DNA from 3 places in the Comamonas fluminis genome. Region 2 is predicted to be linked to each of the others. Evidence: riboswitches for the same ligand, from Rfam matches in the RefSeq annotation. Region 2 holds a riboswitch; each other region holds the start of a gene.
What was found. A riboswitch is a leader RNA that binds a small molecule or an ion and turns the genes downstream of it on or off. The one in region 2 is predicted to bind glycine.

Region 1: it holds a riboswitch for glycine, as region 2 does, so the genes downstream of both, gcvT (glycine cleavage system aminomethyltransferase GcvT) here and JDW18_RS14090 (trimeric intracellular cation channel family protein) in region 2, are expected to answer to the same signal.
Region 3: it holds a riboswitch for glycine, as region 2 does, so the genes downstream of both, JDW18_RS05325 (D-amino acid dehydrogenase) here and JDW18_RS14090 (trimeric intracellular cation channel family protein) in region 2, are expected to answer to the same signal.

The regions. Positions count from the first base shown of each region.
Region 1 is NZ_CP066783.1:2,504,298-2,507,563, reverse strand. It holds gene gcvH (glycine cleavage system protein GcvH) at 1-44, opposite strand, end outside; gene gcvT (glycine cleavage system aminomethyltransferase GcvT) at 180-1,316, opposite strand; glycine riboswitch at 1,379-1,493, opposite strand; glycine riboswitch at 1,512-1,624, opposite strand; gene JDW18_RS11825 (energy transducer TonB) at 1,700-2,149, opposite strand; gene JDW18_RS11820 (MBL fold metallo-hydrolase) at 2,164-3,231, opposite strand.
Region 2 is NZ_CP066783.1:3,013,660-3,016,925, reverse strand. It holds gene mnmC1 (FAD-dependent 5-carboxymethylaminomethyl-2-thiouridine(34) oxidoreductase MnmC1) at 1-1,116, opposite strand, end outside; gene JDW18_RS14090 (trimeric intracellular cation channel family protein) at 1,255-1,920, opposite strand; glycine riboswitch at 1,983-2,103, opposite strand; glycine riboswitch at 2,118-2,210, opposite strand; gene JDW18_RS14085 (LysR family transcriptional regulator) at 2,387-3,266, opposite strand, start outside.
Region 3 is NZ_CP066783.1:1,089,892-1,093,157, reverse strand. It holds gene dinB (DNA polymerase IV) at 1-1,033, opposite strand, end outside; glycine riboswitch at 1,214-1,310, shown strand; glycine riboswitch at 1,311-1,426, shown strand; gene JDW18_RS05325 (D-amino acid dehydrogenase) at 1,484-2,752, shown strand; gene JDW18_RS05320 (DMT family transporter) at 2,863-3,266, opposite strand, start outside.

The DNA.
Region 1 (3,266 bases), 510 kb from region 2:
GCGACGTTGATCCATTCGTGTTCTTTGGAAAACTTGATGCTCATGGAGGGCTCCAGATGGTGGATTCGGGGGAATCAGTGAGTTGTTTGAGAAAGGTCCAGTGCGCACTGTAGCGGCGTTCTGGCCCCTGTTTGACAAGTCGCCGGGCAAACTGGCCTGTCTGATTGACGGGGGCAGGCTTAGCCGCGGTAGTAGTTGGTGGGCACAAAAGGCGTGGCCGCCACTTTCATGGGCACAGGCTTGCCGCGCACGATGGCGAAAATCTGGGTGTCCAGCGCGGCGTAGCCGGGCTGCACATAGGCCAGCGCAATGGGCTGGTTCAGCGAGGGGCTGAGCAGGCCGCTGGTGATGTGGCCAATCTGCTGGCCGTCCTGGTTTTGCAGCACCGCCGGTTCGCGCACGGGAATGCGCTCCTGCGCAATCAGGGCCACGCGCTTGTGTGCAAGCTGCTGCGGGTTTTGCAACTGGGCCAGCACCTTGTCGGCGCCGGGAAAGCCGCCTTCGCGTGCACCGCCGGTGCGGCGCACTTTTTGCATGGCCCAGTTCAGGCCTGCTTCCACGGGCGTGGTGCTGGTGTCGATGTCATTGCCATACAGGCAAAGACCGGCTTCCAGACGCAGTGAGTTGCGCGCGCCCAGACCAATGGGTGCAACCTCGGGCTGGGCCAGCAGGGCTTCGGCCAGTGCTTGAGCGGCGGCGTTGGGCACAGAGATTTCAAAACCGTCTTCGCCGGTATAGCCGCTGCGCGTGATGTAGAGCGCATGGCCTTGCCAGTCGAAGTGATTGCCGGTCATGAAAACCAGCGAGGTGACTTCTGAGATCAAGCGCGAGAGTACGGAAGCCGCCTGTGGACCTTGCAGCGCAAGCAGGGCGCGATCAGGCAAGGGAACCACTTCGCAGCGCGTGCCAATATGCTTTTGAATATGGGCGATATCGGCTGCCTTGCAGGCGCCATTGACGATGAGAAACAGGTCTTCCCCACGGTTGACGAACATCAGATCGTCCAGAATGCCGCCTTCTTCATTGAGCAGCAGACCGTAGCGCTGCTTGTGCAGACCCAGATCGATCACATCGACGGGCATCAGGCTTTCCAGCGCGGCGGCGGCGTCAGGCCCGCGCAGCAGCAGCTGACCCATGTGGGAAACGTCGAACAGGCCTGCAGCCTTGCGGGTGTGCAGATGCTCGGCCATCAGCCCTTGCGGGTACTGTACGGGCATGGAGTAACCGGCAAACGGCACCATGCGGGCACCCAGCTTCTGGTGCAGGGCAAACAGCGGGGTGGTCAGCAGGGCAGAGTTGTTGTCGACAGCAGTCACAGGCAAGCGCTCCGGTATTCATACCAAATAGGGGGGCCGCGCATGGCATTCATGCGTGGCTTGCTTGCCTTGCTGTCCGCTTTACCTGAGAGATTCACCGCCGCAGTGAAGTCGGGCAGTTTGCTCCTTCGGTGGATGTCGTCACGATGTCCGGCATCTCTCTCCAGCAAGGAACGCTGCAGGACTTCATCCTGTCAGCGCTTGTCAGTCCTTTTGCCTGAGCGTTTTGACAGCGTTGATGGGCTGTCTGCGCCTTCGGCGGCACCGGACAGCTTGAAGCTGCGGGCACTCTCTCCTGACGGGCGCCATTCTAGCGGGAGGCTTCTGTTTCTCACGCTGAAATGACCCGGATTTCGGGTTTCCGATAGTGCTTCAGCGCGAAATCAGGAGCTCTTTTCGGGTGCTTGCGGCGCTGGCTTGGGGCTCAGATCTTCAAAAATCAGCTCGTAAGGCTGTTCAAAACAGGTGGTGACAGGCTGGCCATTGCTGATGGCTGGCTTAAAGCGCCAGCGGGTGAACGAGCGCTCAATGGCGGCGATGATGCGCGGGTCGGCATCTGCGGGCTTGTAGTTCTTGCGGCCCATTTTCCCCTCGGGCGTCACTTCAAACTGATAGACCACCGTGAACTTTGCGCCTTCGGGGTACCACTGAGGATCGAGCTTGGCATGTGGGTAGGTTCGCACCACGGCAGGTTTATCGATCTGGCTGGCTGGCGTGCATTCGGCCCAGGGCTTTTGGGGCGGTGGCGGTGTGGTGGTACAGGCGCTGAGTAGCAGGGCCGATGCAGCGAGGGTGGCAAGGCTGAGATGTCTTGGGGCGCAGAAAGTCTTCATGCGTTCATTGTCGGTCAGGCCCGCTGCATTGCTGGTAAGGATTGGTTGACGCAGGAGCGCCACCAGGGTGATCCTGTGTGGGGCGTCTGCAGGTCCAGCCGCTCGCCCATCATGGGGGTCGCGATGGCGACGTTGCTTTCTTTGGCTAACCCAACAATTTGCTCAAACGGGTCCCACCAGGCATGCATGGCCAGGTTGAAGGTGCCGTTATGGATGGGCAGCAGCCAGCGCCCGCCAAGATCCTTGTGGGCCTGAATGGTCTGGGCCGGATGCATATGGACATAGGGCCAGTGCGCGTCGTAGGCGCCGGTTTCCATCAGCGTCAGATCAAACGGCCCGAAGCGGCGGCCAATTTCTGTAAAGCCGTCAAAGTAACCACCATCGCCGCTGAAAAACACGCGCAGCGGCTGGCTGCTCTGCAAATCCTCAATCACCCAGGATGACCACAGCGTGCGGTTTCCGTCACTCAGGCTGCGGCCCGAGAAATGCTGGGCGGGCGTGGCGGTAAAGCGCAGGCCATCGACCTCACTGGCCTGCCACCAGTCATGCTGAATGATTTTTTCGGTCTTGACGCCCCAGCTCACCAGCCGGTCGCCCACACCCAGCGGGCAGAGAAAGGTTTCCACCTTGGGAGCAAGTGCCTTGATCGCGGCATGGTCCAGATGGTCGTAATGGTCGTGTGACAGCAGCACTCCGCGCAGCGGCGGCAAGTCAGCCAGTGCAATCGGCGGCGCATGAAAGCGCCTGGGGCCGGCAAATGATAGTGGCGACGCCCGTTCAGCAAACACAGGGTCGGTAATCCACCAGCCACCGCGCAGCTTCATCAGCAAGGTGGAATGACCGATGCGATAGAGACTGCGCTCTGGCGCGGCAACCAACTGGGCTGGGGTCAATGCCAGCACCGGCAAGGTGCTGGCGGGGTCGCTGTCGGCAGGCTTGTTGAAGAAAAAGTTCCACAGGGTTTTCGCATCAGGCTGCGGGCTATTGGCCGGGCGCGGGTGGATATTGCGAAACCGCCCCTGCACATACTGGGGCGAGTGCTCGTAGCTGGCGATGGGCGTTGTAAAAGGTTTCTTGAACAAGATGGAGCCTTGACGGGAGTCTGCTGAGCAGTTTG
Region 2 (3,266 bases):
TGACTGCAGCAGGGCGTGCACCAGTTGCGCAGGCCTGACCCAGCCTGCCTGTGTGTGCCAGATGGCGTGGCTATCCGGTGGCAGATGGGCGGCGCTCAGATGCTCGGGGTTGGCGGGGCTGCTCCATTGCAGTCCCATGCTGTGCTCTGCATTGCCTACATCCAGCCATTGCGGGGGCAGATGGGCGGGCTCGTTCAGGTCATGCTCCAGCACGCCAATATGCGCCCAGTCCTGAGCTGTCGGCAGCTTGGCATGGCTGCTGAGGTGCTGCAAAGTTTGTAGCGTGGTGCGCACGCCGCTTCTGGACAGGCGCGATAAAACACTGTCGTCGGGCGAAACATGGGGGCAAAACAGACCCGCAGGCAGGCCGGACGCACCGGCTGCGGGCTGGGCCGCCTTGTCCAGCACGGTCACCTGCCAGCCGCGCCGGGCCAGACTGGCGGCCGCTGCCGCACCGGCCAGACCTGCGCCCAGCACCAGACAGTGGCCGGGCTGATTGACCGGGGCGGGCAGGCCATCCGCGCGGTGGCGCGGCTCCCAGGCGGGGTTGTAGCGGGCTTGCAGCGCCTGCGGCTGTTGTGCGTGGATTGCATCGCCTTGCAGCTCAAAGCCCAGCTTGCGCAATGCGGGCGCCATGCTTGCCGTGGGCGCCGTCAGCAGCGTGCCCCGGCGGCAGTGGCGGGCCAGGTTTTTGAGGGCATCGGGGCTCCAGCAGGCGTCATCGGCATTGCGCATGTGGATGCCATCTGCCGCCAGTGGTGGCTGCCTGCGCAGCAGGTTTTGCGTATCACCCACATACAGCGTCAGCAGCACCTGGCCCTGCTCAAACGACAGGCGGTGAATGCCGGGCAGCAGCCCCCACCATTGCGCAGCCAATTGTTCGCCCAGTGGCTGCAGTGGGCCACTGGTGGGCAGGGCTTGCTGCAGTTCAGCGTGAGTGGGGGCATGACCCAGCAAAGCCACAAAATGCAGCATGCGAGGGCGCTGAGCACGGGCCTGCCATGCAGCCCAGGTCTGCAAAAAGCCCAGGCCGCAAGCAAAGTCGGTCTCCAGCACGCGCCACTGCTGGGCGTTCGGGGTCATACCTTCAAGCAGGCGATCAAGAGCTTCAGACATGAAAAAACGACATCAAAGAGGGCGTGGCACAAAAACTGGCGCACTCCAAAGTCAGTGGCACCGAGCAAGAGCCGGCTCGCGGCGAAGGTGCCGTCCCCCTCAGGGGGAAGGCGCGCAGCGCCACAGGGGGGGAGCCGTCTACTCCCAACGTTGTTGATAAGAGAAGACCGGCAGCCGCCATTTAAAGCGAATCGCCGCCAGACGGAAGGCCAGACCGCCCGCAAAGCAGATCGCGGTGCTGATGTTCGAGCTTACATCCAGATAGCGCAGGCCCAGGAACATCAGGCAGACGGTGAGCGAGACGCTGGCATATAGCTCGCGACGGAAGACCACGGGCACCTGGTTGCACAGCACATCGCGCAGGATGCCGCCGCTGATGCCGGTAATCATGCCCGCCATGATGACGACGATGGTCGGGTAGCCCAGCTCCAGCGCGGTGTTGCAGCCGATCAGCGAGAAAGCAATCAGGCCCATGGCGTCCAGCAGCAAAAACACCTGCTTGAGCTTGACCATATGGCGCGCAATCACCGTGGTCAGCAGGCCAAAGCTGATGACCAGATACACATATTCGGGGTGTTGCGTCCAGCCAATCGGGTAGTGGCCCAGCACCATGTCGCGAATGGTGCCGCCGCCCAGGGCGGTGACAAAGGCGATGACCACCACGCCAAAAATGTCCATATTGCGACGGCCAGCCGCCAGCGCGCCAGACATGGCTTCTGCCGTGATGGCCACCAGATAGATGACCAGCATGACGGTGAAATTGGAGGTCTGGAACGAATCCAGCAAAGAGACGGAAGGCAGCATGACGGCGCTTGGAGGCTTTTGAAAATAGACCCGCCACTCACATCGGCGGGAATGTCTGGTTTGCCTCTCCCGCTGTCCTTTGTACCTGAGAGTTGCGCACGTGCGCCAAGGCGTCTGGCGTGCTTGCCCCTTCGGTGAGTCCTGCAAACTTGTGATTGCGGACTGCTCTCCAGTTGGCGATATCCGGGCCATTGCCTGGCCCACCTGCGGTACTTATTGCCTGAGCGATTATGGGAGTTTGCGCCTTCGGCGGGAACCGTTGCCGGGTTCCGCTCTCCCGCAGGATGAGCGCGATTTTAGCCAGTTTCAGACAGGTATTCGGGTTAGTCCGTGGCCTGAAGCGGCCTGAGTCATGCAACTGGCCAAGGGCTGGAGCAGAAAACATCTGTTTTGATAGCGGTCACCGTTGATGTGGTGTGGCTGTCGGGCTGGTTCGTTTCGTGGCAACGGTGGAGGCGGTTTCTTTTCAGGCCTTCGCCTGCTTGTCGGGAGAGCTTGCCAATCCCGCCAGCCGCAGCTGTATCAACTCCAGCAGTGCCCGCACACGCGCAGTCACCGAGTGGCGGTGGCTATATGCCCCCAGCAATTTCAGGGGGGCGGGGCACAAGTCCAGTGGCACCTCCTGCAATCGGCCCGCAGCAAGGTCTTCCTGGCAGGGGTTGGCCGCCACAATCGCAAAGCCTATGCCTTGCCGTGCGCCTGCCACGGCCAGCTCTCCGCTGTTGACGCGGTAGCGGCTGCGCACCGGCACCTTGACGATGTCGCCCGCAGCGTTCTGAAACTGCCAAGGTTGGCCCTTGAGCGCACTGAGGGTGGTGATGCAGGGCAGCGATTTCAGCTCGCGCACATGGCGTGGCATACCAGTCTTAGCCAGCAAGGAGGGAACGGCCACCACGATGCTGGGCAGGGTGGCCAGTTCGCGGGTAATGAAAGTGCTGTCCTCCTGAGGGCCCCGGTGGAAGACGATGGACAGATCCACGTCTTCTCGCAGCACTTCCAGACCGGTCATGCGGGTGTCGCATTCAAGCTCAATCCCGGGGTGGAGACTGCAGAACTCGGCAAGGATGGGCGCCAGCAGCCTGGGCGCCTCGCCCGGCATGCACATCTTCAAAGGGCCGCGCAGCTCGCGCTGCACCGCGCCCAGCTCTTCCTCCGTGCCGAGCAAGGTGTCGAGCAAAGGTTTGGCGCGTTCGTAGAGCAGCCGGCCCGCTTCCGTCATGCGCAGGTGGCGGGTGCTGCGCTCCAGCAGACGTGTGCCCAGTCTGCGCTCCAGCGCGGCAACGTGGCGGCTGACATTGGACGAAGGCATAGCCAAAAGACGCGATGCACCCGCAAAGCTCTGCTCA
Region 3 (3,266 bases), 1.9 Mb from region 2:
GCCCTGCCGCCTGACGGATTGCCGCCGCATCCTGAACCGGCAGCTGCAAGGTCTGGTCACGCGTGGCAATCTTGAAATCGTCATAGCGCAGCTTGATGCCCACCGTGCGGCCCACATAGCCCTTGTGCTGCAAATCATCGGCCACGCGCTCGCACAGATCGGTGAAGATCGCCCCCAGCTCGGCCTTGTCACGCACGGCGTGCAAGTCACGCTCGAACGTGGTTTCGCGGCTCATGGAAACGGGTTCGCTCTCTGTGACCACTGGCCGCTCATCACGCCCCCAGGCCGACTCATGCAGCCAGTGACCGTAGCTTTTGCCAAACCAGTGCAGCAGCTGCGGCAGGCTTTGCGCCGCCAGATCGCCAATGGTTTCAATGCCCAGATTTTTGAGCTTGGCATCGGCCTTGGGCCCAATGCCGTTGACCTTGCGGCAGGCCAGCGGCCAGATCTGGCTTTGTAGATCTTCTGGCTGCACGATGGAGATGCCATTGGGCTTGTTGAACTCGCTGGCCATCTTGGCCAGCAGCTTGTTGGGCGCCACACCTACCGAGCAGGTCAGCCCTGTGGCCTCAAAAATCGTCTTCTGAATCAGCCGCGCCAGCACGCGCCCGCCTTCACGCTGGCCACCGGGCACGTCGGTAAAGTCGATATAGACCTCATCGACACCCCGGCTCTCCATCAGCGGCGCGATGGAGACAATGATTTCCTTGAAAGCGCGTGAAAAACGCCGGTATTGGGTAAAGTCCACCGGCAGCAAAATCGCCTGCGGGCACAGCTTGGCCGCTTTCATCAGCCCCATGGCCGAGCCCACGCCAAACTGCCGCGCCGGGTAGGTGGCCGTGGTGATCACACCGCGCCCTGTGTAGTCGCGCAGCAGCGGGAAATCGGCCACCGGAATCTCTGACAGCGGCAGCCCCGCATGGCGTGCCAGCAACTCATCATCAAAGCTGCGCCGCCCACCGCCAATGACCACCGGCAAGCCCTTGAGCTGCGGATAGCGCAGCAGTTCCACCGAGGCATAAAACGCATCCATATCCAGATGGGCAATGCGCCGGGGCTTGGTTTCAGGGCTGACGGGAAGATCACTCACGCTGCCGATTTTGCCTGTGCCAGCAAGAGCTGGCTGGCAAGCCAGAAACCGAATCTGTAAGTCTAGGAAACCCGCATAGCCAGCCACGGGCATTCTTCCTACATTCGCCTACAGGCTTTCAGCCCGGTGATATCGAGAGAGACTGCAGCTTGCCAAAGTATGCAGCGCCGAAGGAGCAACCGCCCCGGAAACTCTCAGGCAAAAGGATCGGCATCACTGTTTCACACACTCTGAAGAATGCCCGGATGTCATCGTCCGCCGGGCATACCGAAGGAGCAAGCGATCCTCGCCTCAGGCGGCTCGTGAATCTCTCAGGTCCAGAACAGAGGGGGCGCCCGCTGTGCAATGGTTGCGCAGGGGCTTCCACCCTCTGACGCTTCTGGAATCTGAAACATGAAAACAATCGCCGTCATCGGTGGTGGCATCACGGGCGTCACCACCGCCTACGCTCTGGCTCGCCGCGGTTTTGCCGTCACCCTGTTTGAAAAGCAGCGCTACGCGGCCATGGAGACTTCGTTCGCAAACGGTGGCCAGCTTTCCGCATCAAACGCCGAGGTCTGGACGCACTGGTCCACCATCCTCAAGGGGCTGAAATGGATGCTCAAAAGCGACGCGCCGTTGCTGGTCAATCCCAAACCCAGCTGGCACAAGATTTCGTGGTTCGCACAGTTTCTGGCGGCCATTCCTCAGTACGAGAAAAACACCGTCGAAACCGCACGCCTGGCCATTGCAGCACGCGAGCACCTGTTCACCTGGGCTGAACGTGAAGGCATTGATTTCGACCTGAAAAAGCAAGGCATCCTGCACATCTACCGCGACCGTGCAGGCTTTGAGCACGCGGGTAAAGTCTCGCAGTTGCTGGCACAGGGCGGCCTGGAGCGCCGCGCCGTCACACCCGATGAAATGCATGCGATTGAGCCCACGCTGTCGGGCCAGTTCTACGGCGGATATTTCACCGAGAGCGACTCTACCGGCGACATTCACAAGTTCACCAGCGGCCTGGCCGCCGCCTGCGAACGCATGGGCGTGAAATGCCTGTACGAACAAGAAATCGTGGCCGTGGACAGCAACGGCAAGCGGGCCAGCGTGACCGTGCGCCAGGGCGCAGAAACCGAAACCACCGACTTTGACGCCATGGTCATCTGCGCAGGCACCGCCAGCCGTGCACTGGCCAGCCAGTTGGGTGACAGCGTCAACATCTACCCGGTCAAGGGCTACTCCATCACCGTCAATCTGCGCGATGCGGCCAGCCGCGCGGCAGCCCCCATCGTCAGCCTGCTCGATGATGAAACCAAGCTGGTCACCAGCCGCCTGGGCGACGACCGTTTCCGCGTGGCGGGCACGGCAGAGTTCAATGGCTACAACAGGGACATTCGCTCGGACCGCATTCGCCCGCTGATCGACTGGGTGCAGCAATGCTTTCCCGGCATTGATACCCGCAGCGTCGTGCCATGGGCCGGTCTGCGCCCCATGATGCCCAACCTGATGCCACGCGTGGGCCGGGGCAGCAAGCCCTGCGTCTTCTACAACACCGGCCACGGTCACCTGGGCTGGACCTTGTCTGCCGTCACCGCGGACATGGTGGGCAGCATCGTCATGCAGACGCTGGGCAGCGCCAGCGCTCAGACACGGCTCTCACCGCTGGCCGCGACGGCCATCTGAAGCAGGTCAGAGCGCTACTGATTCAGAAGCTGTTTGCGTATGTATTCATTGGCATTCATAGATAAACCCAACCGAATACGAATGAAGTTGTGCGCAAGCAGCTCTCAAAATCAGAGCTGCAGACAGATCAGCACCAGCCCGGCCATCATCAGCGCCATACCCAGCTTTTCGGGCAAGGAGAGCTTTTCGCTAAAGACGCGGCGCGAGACGATGTAGCTGAAAACTACCTCCACCATGCCCAGCGTGCGCACCGGCGCCGCGCCCTGCATGGCATAGGCCGTGAACCATGCCAGCGACGCGGCAGCCCCCATGCTGCCCGCCACCAGCGAAATGCGCCAGGCTCTGAAGATGGGGCGCAGCCCTTGTTCATTCGTCCTGGCAATCCACGCCCCCATGCCAATGGATTGCATGGTCTGCGCAATCAGCACGCCCCAGGCTCCCGACAGCCAGGGCGAAGTCACGCCCAGCCTGCCAAGCTCTACCGCACCACCGCGAAAGCCGATGGTGGCCAGCG